3 regions of the Pelagibius sp. genome follow, and region 3 is predicted to be linked to each of the others. Evidence: predicted binding sites of a transcription regulator. Region 3 holds the regulator's gene; each other region holds the start of a gene.

Region 1 (5,489 bases), 1.2 Mb from region 3:
CCGTGCTCTTCTGGTCCGGGAGTTGGAGAAAGCTGTCCCGCTCTATCGCCCGGGCGATCTGCGAAACACCGCGCTTCATCCCGCGAACCCCCTCTGCAGCATCGCGATCATGGGTCATGACAGCGTCCAGCGCGCCTGAAAGCGCCCGCGCCACCTCGTTATAGAACGTATCAATATGTTCAGCAGAGTCCGCACTGATCGACGCATGCTCTTCTATGCGCTTACGCGCCGAAGTCACGATATCCGAGGCGACGCGGTCGGCGATGTGCTCCAGGTCATTGGCGATCTCCACCAACTGCATGAGAACGCGCGCCTGCTCTGCGGAAAGCGAGGCATGAGAAACACGGCGGAGATAGGCGATGATCGCCCGATGCAATTTGTCCACGGGGCGATCCAGCGCCTCCAAGGCGTCCAGCTCCCCGCGGCTGTCGCCCAGGGCCGCAACCTGAGAACGCACCAGCATGTCGTGAACGTATTCGCCCATACGGCCGATTTCATGACGAGCGTTCTCAAGCGCGATTGCCGGTGTCGAAAGCAGATTGTCGTCCAGGAACTTGGGGGCCAGCGGCTCCTCATCGGAAAGCGGCCGGTCCGGCACCAGCCATTCCACCAGGCGGGCGATCTGCGGCGTAAAGCCGATAAAGATCAGGGTATTCGCGACATTGAAGATGGTATGCGCATTGGCAATCTGACGCGGTGCCCCCGCGTTGGCGCCAGTGGCTGTCCCGACAATCCCATCACCGGGCGAAATCGCGCGCGCCAAATCCGCCAGTTCGCCAATCAGGCCGATCCAAATCAGAACCCCGGCAACGTTGAACAGCACGTGAACCAGCGCCGCGCGAACCGCTTCGCGGGGCTTGCCGATGACCGCCAGACCGGCGGTGGCGCAGGTGCCGATGTTGGCCCCGAGGGCCACGGCAATCGCCGTTTCCAGGCCGATAAGGCCCTGCCCGGCCAGGACAATGACAATGCCGGTGGTCGCGGCTGAAGACTGGATCACCGCGGTAAAGGCCGCCCCCACAAGCGCGGCAGCCAAGGGGTGCGATAGGGTCGCAATGAAGTCGATGAAAGGTTCGTAAGAACGCAGGGGCGCCATGGCTGTACTCATGACACCCATGCCGAAGAACACCAACCCCATGCCGAGGATAATGCGTCCATACTCCCGCCAAGGTTCGCTCCGGGAAAGGAAAGAGAGCAGGAATCCCAAGGTGATCATCGGCAGCGCGAAACGCGTCACATTGAAGGCGAGGATCTGGGCGGTCACGGTGCTGCCGATGTTGGCCCCCATGATGACGCTGACGCTCTGAGCCATCGACATCAGACCGGCCGAAATGAAGCCAACGAGGATCACTGTCGTAACCGACGAGGAATTGACCATGCCGGTCACCAGCGCGCCCATGCCGACGCCGACAATGCGGTTGCGTGTGAACTTACCCAACAGCTCTTTCATACGATCGCCGGCCGCCCGCTTCAGCGCCCGGGTCATTAGATCCATACCGAAAAGAAAGAGTGCCAGCCCCCCAAACAATCCAGTCCAGAGATCGAACTGATTGAACTCGCCTGCCATCAGGCCACCCCCTTTCGCGGCGGCTTGACCACGACGACCGGCATTGGCGCGGTCTGCACGATCCTTTCAGCAACCGAGCCAAGCAGGATATGGGGCAGTCCACTACGTCCACAGCTGCCGATCACGATCATCGAGGCGCCCAGGGAATCGGCCACCTCGACGGTGCGCCCCGCCGGCAGGCCGGCGACCATACGCCGTTCGGCGGTCTCCAGCCTGGCTTGATCGGGACTCGCCGCCATCGCCTCTGCCAGAAACTCCTCCATCATCTGTTCCGCCATCGCCGCCATGGGACGCAGCCAATCCTCTTCGACTGTGCGGTAGAAGCCGGGAGAGGCGGCCGGATCGTGCACCACGTGCAGCACGACAAGCGACAAGTCGGCCAACCCGGCCTGACCAACGGCCCAATCCAGCGCCGCACGCGAATCCGCCGAGAAGTCGACGGCACAGAGAATAGGTCCTGTCATAGAGCCCTTTGGATCGGGAGGGGGCGTCTGGTCATGGCAGCATGACGCCCCTGATCATGAAGAAAATCATGGCGCCCAGCAGGCCGGCGACCGGTACCGTTATCAGCCATGCACTGGCGATCCGCAGGAGCAGCGAGCGTTTCACAAGCTCCAGGTTATGAATTCTGCCCAGCGCCTTCCGTTCTTTTTTGTGCAGCAGCGCTGGACTCGCCTGCCGCTTCAGCTCGCGCAGCATGGTGTCCTTTTCCTCGACCGTCGCCGCCTCAAAGCGCGCCAGGAAATCGTTCACCGCTTCCGGGGCGTTTGCCTGATGGTGCGCTTTGATCTCCTCGATCTTGCGGGAATAGCTGACCTTCAGATACTCGCGCAGGAAGCCGACGCCAAAGACACCGCCCACGGCGATGTGTGTCGAGCTGACCGGCAAGCCGAGTTGGGAGGCAATGATGACGGTGATCGCCGCGGCCAGCGCAATGCAGAAGGCACGGGTCTTATCGAGTTCGGTAATCTCGGAGCCGACCGTGCGGATCAGCTTCGGACCGTAGAGCGCAAGCCCCAGGGCAATGCCGAGGGCGCCGACCAGCATGACCCAGACGGGAATCTGTGCCTTCTGCACGATTCCGCCGGACATCACCGCATCGTTGATGCCGGCCAGCGGGCCCACCGCATTGGCAACGTCATTGGCGCCATGGGCAAAACTGAGGAGGGCGGCGGCGAAAATCAGCGGGATCGTGAACATGTCGTTTACCCCGTCTTTGCTGTCGGGCAGCGCCGGGACAAGACGGGCGACATGGGTTCGCATCAGAAAGTAGAAGAGGCTGGCGACGACGAGGCCAAGCGCCGCCGCGCTGACGAAGTCGAACTTCCAGACCTGTTTCAGGCCCTTGAGCACCAGGTAGGTGGTGAACGACCAGGCCATGATTCCGATCAGCAGAGGTACCACGCGCTTTGCGGCGACCAGGATTTCGCTCTGGTAGGTGATGCTGCGCTTGATGACATAGAGAAAGGCGGCGGCGATGATCCCACCGAGAACCGGCGAAATCACCCAAGAGGCGGCAATCTTGCCGACCTCCGCCCAATCGGCGATACCCCAGCCGCCGGCCGCGATTCCCGCCCCCAGCACACCGCCGACGATGGAATGGGTGGTGGAAACCGGAGCGCCGACCGCAGTTGCGACGTTCAGCCATAGCGCCGCTGCAAGCAGGCCGCCCATCATCAGCCAAATGAAGGTGTCGGTATCCTGGATGAGGGCCGGATCGATGATGCCCTTCTTGATGGTCCCCACCACGTCACCGCCGGCGATCAGCGCGCCGCAGGCTTCAAAGATCCCTGCAATGAGAATGGCGCCGCCGAGGGTTATGGCTTTGGAGCCGACGGCAGGACCGACGTTGTTGGCGACATCGTTGGCGCCGATGTTGAGCGCCATGTACCCACCGATCATGGCCGCAATGACAAGCAGCGTGCCGTGAGGACCGCCGGCGTCCCGCGACACCGTGAACAGCATGACCCCGACAATGAAAAGCAGCGCCGAGCCGAAGCGGAACAGCTCTCCACGGTTTACGAGAAGCGCTTTCTCGAGCTTTTGGACATTCATGATGCTCATGGACGACGTCTCCTCCGCGGACTTCCGGCTGCTGCGGCGCCGTGAAGGGAATGGCAGGAACGGCGGAGACCGTAATATTTTCGTCATAAAACTGAAATGAGGTGGATCAATCGCCGGCTGTGGCTGCTTCCGAGCCGGCAGTTGACGGGCGGCTCGCTGTATCCGCGCCCGCCAGCGCCCACATCGGGCCGGGCAAGCCGCCCGCACCTCTCCGCCGATCCAATGTCGAGACTTGATCGTCGGCAAACTTTCCTTCAATCTGTCTGGCAGCCTGACTACCTGCTATTAGGACCAAGCTTGATGGAAAAGCAGATACCGCCGGCCGCCGGCCCTACCGGCTCCGGGCGCAACGCCCAGGCCGACGATGCCGCCGGGCATCTGCGCCCGCTGGAAAGCCGCACCCGCGACATGGACGTGCTGGATGCCCTGGCGGACATGATCGCCAAGGCGGGGCTGAAAGTCGGCGACCGCCTGCCCTCCGAACTGGTACTGGCGCAGCGCCTCGCGGTCGGGCGCTCAACCATCCGCGAGGCACTGAAGTCCTGGCAGAGCCTGGGGGTGGTCACAAAGCGCACCGGCTCGGGCAGTTACCTCGCCGCCGACGTCTCGCCCGGCTCTTTCCATATCCCCCTGACCATAAAATTGGAGGGCGAGAGCCTGCTGCGGACGCATCAGGTGCGCCGTGCCCTGGAAGTCTCAGTGACACGGGAGGCCGCCTGCAACGCGACGAAGGCTCAGCGCGCCGAAATTCGCGCCCGCTACGACCATCTGATGAAGGTCTTCCACAGCGGCGAGCACTGGTATGCGGCCGATCATGCTTTCCATCGCGCGATCTACGATGCCTCCAGCAATCCGCTGTTCGGCGAAGTCATCCAGCAGGTGCAGTCGGCGTTCCACCGGATCTATCCCGAACCCTTCGGCACCACCGCCATCGGCGCAGCATCCTTGGCACTGCATGGTGCGCTCTGCGACGCGGTTTGCGACGGTGACGCCGAGCGCGCCGTCGAACAGATCAACCTGATTCTCGATGAGACCGAGAAGGACGTCCGCAGGATTCTGAGTACCGGGGCCCTTGGAGCGGACAGACCCAAGTGAAACAAGATTCCCCCAACAATCCGGCGGGCCGGCCCGCAAATCTGGCGCGCGAAACCATGCTCGCCGAACCCTACGGCGGCGTATTCGCCTCGGCACCGCCGCCGATCGCGCAAGCCTCCCTCTTCATGTTCGACAGCTATGAACAGCTCGAAGCGCGTTTCACCGGCGAGTCGGATCGCGCGGTCTACAGCCGGGTCGACAATCCGACGGTGCGCGAGTTCGAGCGTCTGATGGCGCAGATCGAAGGGGCTGACGTCTCCGCGGCCTTTGCCTCCGGCATGGCCGCGGTTACCGCGGCGGTATTCTCTCAGGTCCGCCCGGGCGACCGGATCGCCTGTGTGCGTGGCGTCTATCCCGACACCTACCGCCTCTTCGAGAGAGTCATGAAACCCTTTGGGGTTACGGTGAGTTATCATACGGCCGAGGCCTTCGGCAGCGATCCGGATTTGCTGCGTGGCGTCCGGCTCGCTTACCTGGAAAGCCCGGTTTCAATCACCTTCGACCTGCTCGATCTCGACAAGACGGTTGCCCATGCGCGTCACCACGGCGCCGTCACGGTGATCGACAACTCCTGGGCCACGCCGATCCATCAACAGCCCGTCGCCCATGGCGTGGACTTGGTGATCCACTCGGCCTCGAAATACATTTCCGGACACTCCGATGTCGTTGCCGGTGTGGTCTCCGGCAACGCCGCAGCGATGCAACCAGTCATCGAAACCCAGGTGCCGCTGTTCGGCGCCAAGATGGCGCCCCTCGATGCCTG
Region 2 (5,489 bases), 4.3 Mb from region 3:
GATGAAGGCCTCGTCACCCGCCTCCATCACGAAACGCCGCGCTTCGACAACCAGCGCCAGACGCCCTTCGGCGACGGTGACCACCTCGTTGGTGTCGTGGACGAAGTCGTCCCAGGACTGGCCCGGCGGATCGTCGAAAACATGGCAGGAGTAGCCGCGGGCCTTCCAGTCCGCGGCCACCGTGGCGGCATCCACCGGGGCAGCGAAGTATCCTGGCGTGATTTCTGCGGCCGTCGTCATGCCGCAAGGGTCGGACAAACAGCGGGCCCCTGCAAGAAAAAGGGACGGCACAAGGCCGCCCCTTTCGTCAGTCGAATGCCGGAAGGCAGTCGGTCGAGGACCGTGTCGAGGACCGTCAGGTGCCGATCTCGCCGCCGTCGTCCTTTCGAACCACCACGACCGAGGGACGCGGCGGCATGCCTTCGGTGAAGTCCGGCCAGCGGGTGGCCGGGTCTTCGAAGGTCGAATTGCGCTCGAAGCCGGGATAGTCCTTCGTCCCGTCGGTTGCCGGGTGCTGCACCGCGAGAAACAGCGATTTCACATCGGGCGTGAATCGCGGACCGCAGAGTTCCGCACCGATGGGGGTCCGGAAGAACATCTTGCTGTAGCCACGCATATCGCCTTCGGTCTCCAGACCGTAGAGGCCGTCCGCCGTGCCGGTCTTTGACCAGCCTGAGCCCTGGTCCGTGGAAATCCAAAGCCGGCCAGCGGCATCGACCGTGCAGTTGTCCGGTGAGCCGAACCAACCGTTCTCCGACGTGGCTTCATGATACTTCGCACCGACGTCCGGCTTGCTGGGATCGCCCGCGACCACCAAGAGGTTCCAGTCGTATTGCAGGGCGTCGTGGTCCCCATTGGGCGGAACCATCTCCACGATCTGGCCGAAGTCGTTGGGGCCGCGCGGGTTGGCCGCATCAACCGCATCGGCCTTGCGCTTGGAGTTATTGGTCAGCATCACATAGACCTTGTTGGTCTGCGGATTGGGATCGATATCCTCCGGCCGGTCCATCGGGGTCGCACCCAAGAGGTCCGCGGCAATCCGTGCCTCGATCACGACGTCAGCCTGGCTGTGGAAGCCATTCTCCTCCGTCAGGGGGCCACTGCCGTAGATCAGCGGCAGCCAATCGAGCTTGCCGTCCTCGTTGAAACGCGCAACGAACAGGGTGCCGTCATCGAGGATATCCATGTTGGCGGCACGATCATCCGGATTGTAGCGGCGCTCCGATACGAACTTGTAGACGTAGTCGAAACGCTGGTCGTCGCCCATATAGACCACCACCCGGCCGTCGCTGTTCACGATCGGCTCGGCACCCTCGTGCTTGAAGCGGCCCAGGGCGGTGCGCTTCTTCGGCGTCGAGGTGGGGTCGAGGACGTCAACCTCAACCACCCAGCCGAAACGGTTGGCTTCGTTCGGCTCGGCATTGATATCGAAACGCTTTTGGTACTTCGACCAGGCGTACCAGCCGCCGGGCACGCCATAGCGCTTGTAATTGCGCTCTTCAGGATGGCCATCCACGGCACCGCCGAAATAGCCGTGGAAATTCTCCTCGGCCATCAGATAGGTGCCCCAGGGCGTGATGCCGCCGGCACAGTTGTTGATGGTGCCGATACAGGTCTTGCCCGACTGATCGACGGAGGTCTTCAGCCGGTCGTGGCCGGCCGCCGGACCCGTCATTTCCATGTAGGTGGTATTGGCCGTGATGCGGCGGTTGTACTGGCTGTCCTGCACCACCGACCACTTGTCGCCTTCACGCTTCACCTCGACGACGGAGCCGCCATGAGCCGCCATTTCGATGTCGACCAGATCGGCTGTCATGTCGGGGAAGCCCTTTCTGTCCTGGCGCCCGATGCCGGGGAACATGACCTCTTCACTGGTATACTCGTGATTCACGCAAAGCAGGCCGTTGTCCGGATTGTCCGACCCGAAGGGCAAACCGACATAGCCGATGAAATCGTTGTTGTAACCGAACTGCTGGGCCTGGGCCGCCGCGGTCTGGTTCATCGGGTCGAATTCCGGGGCGTCGGCCAGAATCGGATCACCCCAGCGGATCAGGATGTCGGCGCTGTGGCCCGCCGCGACGTGATGGGTCTCATCGACCCCATGCTCGATTTCCGTCCAGACGTAGCGTTCCTCGGCCGCTTGCGCGGTCTTGGCGCCGCCCAAGGCCCCCAGAGTACCGCTCAGCGCCGTCGTCGCGGCCAGCCCCAAGGCACCGCGCATTATGTCCCGGCGCCCATAGCGGCGCTGGGCGATCTTGCCGAAGGTGTTGGCAAGATTGGTATTTGTCGGAACATCTTCGGAAGCCTCAAAGGCTGCGCCCTTTGAAGCGTAGTCTTCGTTTCTCTGCATGTCAGGTGCCTCTCCTAATACGGGTGGGACACCGCTTTCGCGGCTGGTTCTTGGCTGAAAAGTCCGCGGGACCCTACAGCAGCTAGATGCTGGACCTATGACGTAATTATTACAAATATATGACAGACTGGACAGAGGTCGATCCGCCGTGTCACAGCGCCCCTCAAAGGCCGGATTCTGGTTTGCAATCAATAATTAAGGGGTAGACCGCAACTCGCGACGGAATTTCTGCGTAGATGCGCTGTGTGAACAATCGAAACGAATTTCCCCGGCGCGCCACATGCGACTGAAACATTCCCGTAGCAGGGTCCAGCAAGGAAAAACCTCCGTGCCGGAGGGCTCGCGTCCGGACTTGCGCCGACACAGGGGCCCAGGCCATGCTACCGATTGGTTCAAGCAAATCGCCGTAATGTCCAGTCCACACCCCTCCGCCGCCCGCATCACACGCAGCCTCAATGCCTCTCTGGAGACCCTGCGAAGGCCCCTGGCCGTGGCCAGCGCAGCCAGCGACACGGCCGAATCCACCCTGCTCAGCGCCAATCAGGCCTTCTTTCAGGTCAGCGGCCTGAATCGGGAGAGCCTGAGAGGTCGCTCGCTGGCGGACTGCGACGGCAGCCTGATCGATCTGCGGCCGCTCTTCGACCGCGATGGCAGACGCCGGAATTGGTTGGTGTTCCATCATGCGCCTTCGCCGAACGGCGACGGCCCGGCAATCTCGGAAGCCGCGGCCGCGGACAAACCGAAGAAGCGCAACAGCGCTGCGGCGGCGGGCGGCCGGGGCAAAAAGAAGCCGACCGGCGGCGGCGACGGCTTCAGAGCGCTGGTCGAAGGCATTCCAAACGGCGTGCTGGTTCACCGCGATTTCAAGCCGCTCTATGCCAACATGGCCTGCGCCCGCCGTATAGGATTCGACAGCGGTGACGCGCTTACCGCCGAACCGACGCTGCTGCCCTTTCTGCCCATCGAACTGCACAGCGTCGCGCTCAGACGGCATCGGCGGATTCTTGCGGAGGGCGATCCCGGCCCCGCCCGGGTCCTGCGGTGCCTGACGCGCAGCGGCGAGCCCTTCTGGGTCGAAGCAACGGAAACACGTATCCTCTGGCAAGGCAGCCCGGCGGTCCTGGTTTCCCTCAGCGACGTGACCCGTCAGGTGCAGATGCGCCGAACCGAGCTGATGCTGCGCGAAGCGATCGACAATCTGTCGGACAGCTTCGTGCTCTATGACGCCGACCTGCAGGTCGTGCTGACAAATCAACGCTTCCACGAACTGTTCCCTTTCCTGCCGGCGCAGCATGCGATCATCGGCAGGCCGATGCAGGAACTGGTGGAAGCCAGTGTCGCCAACAACGTGGTGACGGATCCCCGCGTCTGGCGGGACCGCGAGCAGTTCATCGCCGACTTCATCGCCGACCGGCTGAGCAACGAAGCCTGCATCAGCGAGGATGCCTGGCCCGACGGCCGCTGGGACATGGTGAAGGAACAGCACACCCGTTCCGGCGGCTTCGTCTCGGTACGTACCGACATCACCCAGCGCAAGCGGGCCGAGTTTGCGCTTCGCGATCAGGAAAGCCGTCTGGAACAGGCTCTGGCGGAGCGCTCGGCGCAACTGAAAGGCATCCTGGCCAACATCGCCCAGGGCGTGACCGTTACCGCACCCGATATGCGGGTCCTGCTGGTCAACCAGGGCTTCCTCGATATCTTCGATATTCCCGAGGAACTCGGCAGGCCCGGCGTCCATGTTTCCGAGTTCGTGCGCCAGGGCCTGCGCAACGAGCACTACCCCCGCGCCGAGGTCGAGGCCGCCGGAGGCGAGGACGCTTTCGTCGACCAGCGCCTGGCCGCCATTGCACGGGTGACCCGCAGCGTCGACCAGCGCACCCTGGCTGACGGCCGTGTCATCGAGGTGCGTCAGCAGCGTCTGCCCGACGGCTGCATCGTTTCGACCTACAACAACATCACCGACCGGGTCCACGCCGAACGCGAACTGCAGCGCCAACGCGAAAAGAGCTACCAGAACGAAAAATTGACGGCCCTCGGCGGACTCCTGGCGGGGGTCTCTCACGAGTTGAACAATCCGCTTTCTGTGGTGATCGGCCAGGCGGCCCTTCTGGAAAGCATGTCGACGGACAGCGCCATGGCCGAACGTGCCATGAAGGTCAGAATTGCCGCCGACCGCTGCGCCAAGATCGTGAAGACCTTCCTTTCCATGGCCCGTCAGCGCCCCGCCGCGCGCAGCGCCATCCAGATCAATCATCTGATTGAGGACGTGCTGGACCTGGTGACCTATCAGCTCAACACGACCGACGTCAGCATCAGCCGCGACCTCGCCCCGGACCTGCCGTCGGTCGCCGGCGACTCCGACCAGCTAAGCCATATCCTGGTGAACCTCTTCATCAATGCCCAGCAGGCGATGATCAACAGCCCGCGGCCCCACCGCCTGATGATCTCCACATCCTATCTGGCAACCAGCCGTCAGGTGCGGATCGTCGTCCGTGATACCGGGCCGGGCATTCCCGAGGAAATACGCTCGCGTATTTTCGATCCCTTTTTCACCACCAAGCCGGCCGGCCATGGCACCGGCGTCGGGCTCTCGGTTTGCCATGGTATGGTGACGGCCCACGGCGGCAGTATCTCGGTCGAGAACGCGGCCAGTGGCGGCGCCGTTTTCACGGTCCTGCTGCCGGCCGGCGGCATGACCCGGCCGGAGCTGCCCGAAGAGGTCCTGCTGCCCCATCACAGCGAAGAACGCCAGATCCTGGTGGTCGACGACGAACCGGATATCACCAGCTTCCTGGTCGAGATCCTGGAAGCCGCCGGACACAGCGTGGATGTCGCCTCCAGCGGCCAGACGGCTCTGTCGAACCTGGCCACCCGGGACTACGCCGCCATCATCTGCGATCTGCGCATGCCGCACCTGGACGGCCCCGGGCTCTATGGCGCTCTCAGCGAAACCAAACCGCACCTGCTGGACCGCTTCATCTTCATCACCGGCGATCTCTTGAACGAGCGCACCGACCGCTTCCTGAAAAAGTCCGGCCGTCCCTGTATCGAAAAGCCCTTCATGCCCAATCAGATCCGCGGTCTGGTCGAGGAGATCGCGGCACGTCAGCAGGATTGAGGCGAAGCAGCGTCTAGATCG
Region 3 (5,489 bases):
CTGGTCACACCCGAGGCGCGCGTCGAAGTCGGTGCGGAGGTATTGGGTTGGGAAAAGTTGCTCGATACCGTGACAGCAGTCTATCAAGTCGAAGCCATCCACAGCCTAACACCACCCCTTTACGCCAACTCGGCGGCGGAAATCCTTGTTGATTTGCCGAACCAACGGTTTGTGCGGATTTACGTCGATCCCTACACCGCCGAGCTTCGCGGGGCTTTGAGTGCCGTCAACCTTCAGCGGATCTTTCGCGATCTGCATCGCCGGCTTTTCATTCCCGGTTCAGCGGGCGTTCTGCTGGTTTCGGCCTTTGGGCTCTTTCTGCTCATCTCCATGATCACACCGCTGGTGTTTTACAAACGCTGGTGGCGCCGTTTCTTCGTTTTCCGTGCCGGTTCCCTGCGTGCGATTTGGAGTGAGCTTCACAAGCTGAGCGGGCTCTGGAGCTTATGGTTTGTCTTGATCATTGCCGTGACCGGAATCTGGTACGGTGTCGAAGCGTTGAAGTTGCTGCCAACGGTCAAAGGGCCGCCACCAGCGGCGGAGGTTGAAGCGTCACTACCGCTCGACGAGCTGCTGGGAATGGCTGCTGCTACGCGGCCGGACCTGCGCTTCAGGTCGGTGGTTCCACCCGGCGGCCGGTTCGGCGGCGCGCTCTATGTTGAGGGTCAGGCGCAGTCTCTTCTGGTGCGTGACCGCGCGAACCATGTTTTGGTCAATGCGGCCGATGGGTCGGTCCTGCACAGCTATACCGCCGGCGACGCAGGGGTCTATGTGCGTTTGACAAACACGATGGACCCCCTTCACTTCGGCGATTTTGCCGGCCTTGTTTCCAAAGCGGTTTGGTTTCTTTTCGGTTTGATTCTTTCCGGACTCGGCCTTACCGGCGCCTATCTGCATGTTCTTCGTCTGCGTCGAGCGGCCGGCCGACCATCTCGGGTAAAGTGGCCGGGCATGACCCCTGCCTTACTGGGTTCTATAGCGGTCGTCGCCGCGACCTTCCCACTCGGCTACCTGCGCTATCAGGTGGCCGGACCGGTGGTCGAAGGGGTGCGCCAGCTGCCCGACTTGGCGCCCGGTGTTGTAGCGTTTCTCTGGGTATGGACAGCTGTCACACTGACAATTCTTATTGCCTGGCTGTTGCTGCTGTGGTTCCCGCGTGCGGCTGAAGGATCATCACGCAGCGAAGACTCAACGGACCTAGGGTGCCGGACGGTCGAGTGAATAGCCGGCGGAGCGGACGGTGCGAATGAGGTCGTCGTTGCCGTTCTGGTTCAGTGCCTTGCGCAGGCGGCGGATGTGCACGTCGACGGTGCGCGGCTCGACATAAACGTCGCGGCCCCAAACCGAATCCAGCAACTGTTCCCGGGTGAAGACGCGGCCGGGATTTTGCATCAGATGGCGCAGCAGGCGGAATTCGGTCGGCCCCAGATGCACGTCATGGCCACTGCGCCGCACGCGGTGGGCTGCCAGGTCCATGGCCAGATCCTCGAAGGCCAGCATCTCGCTGCTCAACTCCGGTTTGCTCCGGCGCAACACCGCATTGATGCGCGCGATCAGCTCGGCCGGTGAGAAGGGCTTGGTCATGTAGTCGTCGCAGCCGCTGTCGAGACCGCGCAGCTTGTCGGTTTCCTCGCCGCGCGCCGTCAGCATGATGATCGGCACGCGCTTGGTTTCCGGTTTGCTGCGCAGTTGACGGCAGACCTCGATGCCGGACATCAGCGGCAGCATCCAGTCGAGCAGAATCAGGTCGGGCACTTCCTCGGCTGCGGCCACCAGGGCCTCCTCGCCGTCGCCCGCCGTATTCACGCGAAAGCCGGCGCCCTCGAGGTTGTAACGCAGCATGGTGACCAGGGCCTCCTGGTCTTCGATGATCAAAACAAGGGGTCTCACGCGCCCTCCTTCTCCGTCGTTTCGCCGTCCTCGGGCTCAACCACCTGGAAGCTGGACATATCGCTCTTCGGGCGGCCGCCCTCGATCCGCTCGCCGGTCGAGAGATAATAGGTCGTCTCGGCGATGTTGGTGGCGTGATCGCCGATGCGCTCTATGTTCTTGGCCACAAAGAGCAGATGGGTACAGGGCGTGATATTGCGAGGGTCTTCCATCATGTAGGTCAGCAGCTCGCGAAACAGCGCCGTATACATCTCGTCGACTTCCTCGTCGCGGTGCCAGACGTCCATCGACCGATTTGCGTCGTGGTTGGCGTAGGCGTCGAGCACGTCCTTGATGATGGCCTGAACCAGCTTGGCCATACGGGGGATGGAACGCGCCGCTTCGTGATGGGCCAGTTGGTTGAGGGCGATGGAGCGCTTGGCAATGTTCTTCGCGTAATCGCCGATGCGCTCCAGGTCGCTGGAGATCTTCAAGGCGGAGATGACTTCGCGCAGATCGTTGGCCATGGGCTGACGCAGGGCCAGGGTACGGATTGCGTTTTCGTCCAGTTCCAGGTCCATCTCGTCGATGGCTTCGTCGCCCTTTACCACGCGCTCGGCAAGCTCCGAATCGCGCTTTACCAGCGCGTCGATGGCGCCGGCGAGTTGTGCTTCCGCCACGCCGCCCATGCGCAGAACCACAGCGTTCAACTGCTGCAGTTCTTCATCGAAGGATTTAACGATGTGTTCGCTGTTCATAAGCTTTGGTCCTTCGGCTCTGCGCCGCGATCGCCTTGGGCTCGCCGCTTCGGATCAACCGAAGCGGCCGGTGATGTAACCCTGGGTGCGCTGATCGCGCGGGTTGGTGAAAAGCTGTTCGGTCTCGCTGACTTCGACCAGATCGCCGAGGTGGAAAAACGCGGTCTTCTGCGACACGCGGGCGGCCTGCTGCATGGAGTGGGTAACGATCACGATGGTGAAGTTCTGGCGCAGCTCGTCGATCAGCTCCTCAATGCGGGCGGTGGCGATGGGGTCGAGCGCCGAGCAGGGTTCGTCCATCAGGATCACCTCGGGATTGACCGCGATCGCGCGGGCGATGCAGAGACGCTGCTGCTGGCCGCCGGAAAGGCCGGTGCCCGGCGCCTGCAGGCGGTCCTTCACCTCTTTCCAAAGGCCGGCTTTGGTGAGGCTGATCTCGACGATGTCGTCGAGGTCCGACTTCGCTTCGGCGATGCCGTGCAGGCGCGGACCGTAGGCGATGTTGTCGTAGATCGATTTCGGAAAGGGGTTCGGCTTCTGAAACACCATGCCGACCCTTGCGCGAAGCTGCACCACGTCCAGGCCGCTGCGGTAGATATCGACATCGTCCAGGGTGATGTCGCCTTCCACCCGGCAGCCGTCGATCACGTCGTTCATCCGGTTGAGGCACCGCAGAAAGGTCGACTTGCCGCAACCCGAAGGGCCGATCAGCGAGGTCACCTGGTTTTCTTCGATATCCAGGTCGATGTTCTTCAGCGCCTTGGTTTCGCCGTAGTAGACGTCAACTTGGCGGGCGGTCATCTTGGGCGAGTTCCGTAGCGCCCTCTGCGGCGCTTCAGCTTCTGCAACTGCGTCCATAGCGATCTTTCCTGTAACTACCATTGACGTTCGAAGCGCTTGCGCAGCAGAACCGCCAGCGCGTTCATGAGAATGAGGAAACCCAGCAGCACCATGATGGCGCCATTGGTTTTCTCGACGAAGGCGCGCTCCGGCGCATCGGCCCAGAGGAAAATCTGCACCGGCAGCACCGTGGCCGGATCGGTCACGCCGCCTGGAATGTCGACGATGAAGGCGACCATGCCGATCATCAGCAGCGGGGCGGTCTCGCCCAGGGCCTGGGCCATGCCGATGATGGTGCCGGTCAGGACCCCCGGCATGGCCAGGGGCAGAACATGATGGGTGACGACCTGCAGGCGCGAGGCGCCGACGCCCAGGGCGGCTTCGCGGATCGACGGCGGCACGGCCTTCAGGGCCGCGCGGCTGGCGATGATGATGGTCGGCAGGGTCATCAGCGCCAGGACCATGCCGCCGACCAGCGGCGCCGAGCGCGGGAAACCGAAAACACCGAGAAAGACGGCAAGACCGAGAAGGCCGAAGATGATCGAAGGAACGGCCGCGAGGTTGTTGATGTTCACCTCGATCAGGTCGGTCCATCGGTTCTTCGGCGCGAACTCTTCCAGGTAGACCGCGGAGAGAACCCCGACCGGGAAAGTCAGCACCAGGGTGATGAGCAGCGTAAAGAAGGACCCGACCACCGCGCCCCAGATGCCCGCCTGCTCCGGTTCGCGGGAATCGCCGGCGGTGAAGAAGGTCGTGTTGAACTTCGTATCCACGCCGCCGTCGGCTGCGAAGGAATCGATCCAGACGATCTCGTTGTCCTTCACCCGGCGGTCGTTCTCCGGCAGGTCGCGGTCGATGTAGCCCTTCACCAGGCTGTCGATGTCGTCGGACGACTTAACCCATATGGTTTGCGTGGTGCCGATGATCGAAGGGTCGGCGAGAACCTTGTCGCGCACGTCGAAGCCGGCGCCGTTGGACAGGATGCCGTAGAGCTTTATGCGATCGCGGCGCCCGGTGACTTCGGGGAAGCGTTCGCGCAGGCTGGTTCTCAAAAGCCCCTGATAATCGGCGCGCTGGATCACGGTGGCGTCGTTGCTGCCCTGGGGGTCGATGATCTCCGGATCGAGATAGACAGGCATGGCGATATGGGTCTGTACAAAGGCCGTGTGGCCGTTCCAGACAATGGTGCCGATCAGGATGCCCAGGATCGCCAGCGCGGCGAAGATGGCGGCCAGGCCATAGGCACGGAAGCGCTTCTCCGCCGCGTAGCGGCGTTTCAGGCGTTCTTCCGAGAGGTCGGCGCGGCGCAGGGCCGCGGCGGGTGCCGTACTGTCAGTCATACTTTTCCCGGTACCTTCGAACCACGTTCAGGGCGATCACGTTCAGGGTCAGCGTAATGGCAAAGAGCACCAGGCCCAGGGCGAAGGCCGCCAGGGTCTTGGCGCTGTCGAATTCCTGGTCGCCGACCAGCAGGGTGACGATCTGCACGGTGACGGTGGTGACGGCTTCCAGCGGATCGGCGGTCAGGTTGGCGGCCAGTCCCGCGGCCATCACCACGATCATGGTTTCACCGATGGCGCGGCTCATGGCCAGCAGCAGGCTGCCGACGATGCCGGGCAGCGCCGCCGGGAAGATAACCTGCTTGATGGTCTCCGACTTGGTCGCGCCCAGGGCATAGGCCCCGTCGCGCAGCGAGCGCGGCACCGCGTTCATCACATCGTCGCTGAGCGAGGAAACGAAGGGAATGATCATGATTCCCATGACCACGCCGGCGGCCAGTGCCGACTCGGAAGACACGTCCAGCCCAATCGACTCGCCGGTGCGGCGGATGAAAGGGGCAACGGTCAGGGCGGCGAAAAAGCCGTAGACCACCGTCGGCACGCCGGCCAGAACCTCCAGCATCGGCTTGACGATGGCGCGCATCTTCGGCGGCGCGTATTCCGACATGTAGATCGCCGAGAACAGGCCGATGGGTACCGCCACGCACATGGCGATGAAGGTGATCATCAGGGTGCCGGCGAA

The links. The regulator PhoB, encoded in region 3, activates phosphate uptake and scavenging genes when phosphate is short. The targets are predictions, from matches to a motif close to TNTCATAAAACTGTCA.
Region 1: ACP146_RS18610 (inorganic phosphate transporter) is a predicted target of PhoB. The motif match lies at 3,713-3,728, and genes of this name have one in related genera.
Region 2: ACP146_RS04040 (PhoX family protein) is a predicted target of PhoB. The motif match lies at 2,460-2,475, and genes of this name have one in related genera.

The regions. Positions count from the first base shown of each region.
Region 1 is NZ_OZ252224.1:3,938,382-3,943,870, forward strand. Features, by position in the region: gene ACP146_RS18600 (Na/Pi cotransporter family protein) at 1-1,567, opposite strand, end outside; gene ACP146_RS18605 (universal stress protein) at 1,567-2,031, opposite strand; gene ACP146_RS18610 (inorganic phosphate transporter) at 2,063-3,631, opposite strand; gene ACP146_RS18615 (FadR/GntR family transcriptional regulator) at 3,932-4,726, shown strand; gene ACP146_RS18620 (PLP-dependent transferase) at 4,723-5,489, shown strand, end outside.
Region 2 is NZ_OZ252224.1:826,957-832,445, reverse strand. Features, by position in the region: gene ACP146_RS04045 (cupin domain-containing protein) at 1-258, opposite strand, end outside; gene ACP146_RS04040 (PhoX family protein) at 356-2,350, opposite strand; gene ACP146_RS04035 (PAS-domain containing protein) at 2,760-5,468, shown strand.
Region 3 is NZ_OZ252224.1:5,109,816-5,115,304, reverse strand. Features, by position in the region: gene ACP146_RS23755 (PepSY-associated TM helix domain-containing protein) at 1-1,221, shown strand, start outside; gene phoB (phosphate regulon transcriptional regulator PhoB) at 1,198-1,890, opposite strand; gene phoU (phosphate signaling complex protein PhoU) at 1,887-2,627, opposite strand; gene pstB (phosphate ABC transporter ATP-binding protein PstB) at 2,682-3,485, opposite strand; gene pstA (phosphate ABC transporter permease PstA) at 3,503-4,807, opposite strand; gene pstC (phosphate ABC transporter permease subunit PstC) at 4,800-5,489, opposite strand, start outside.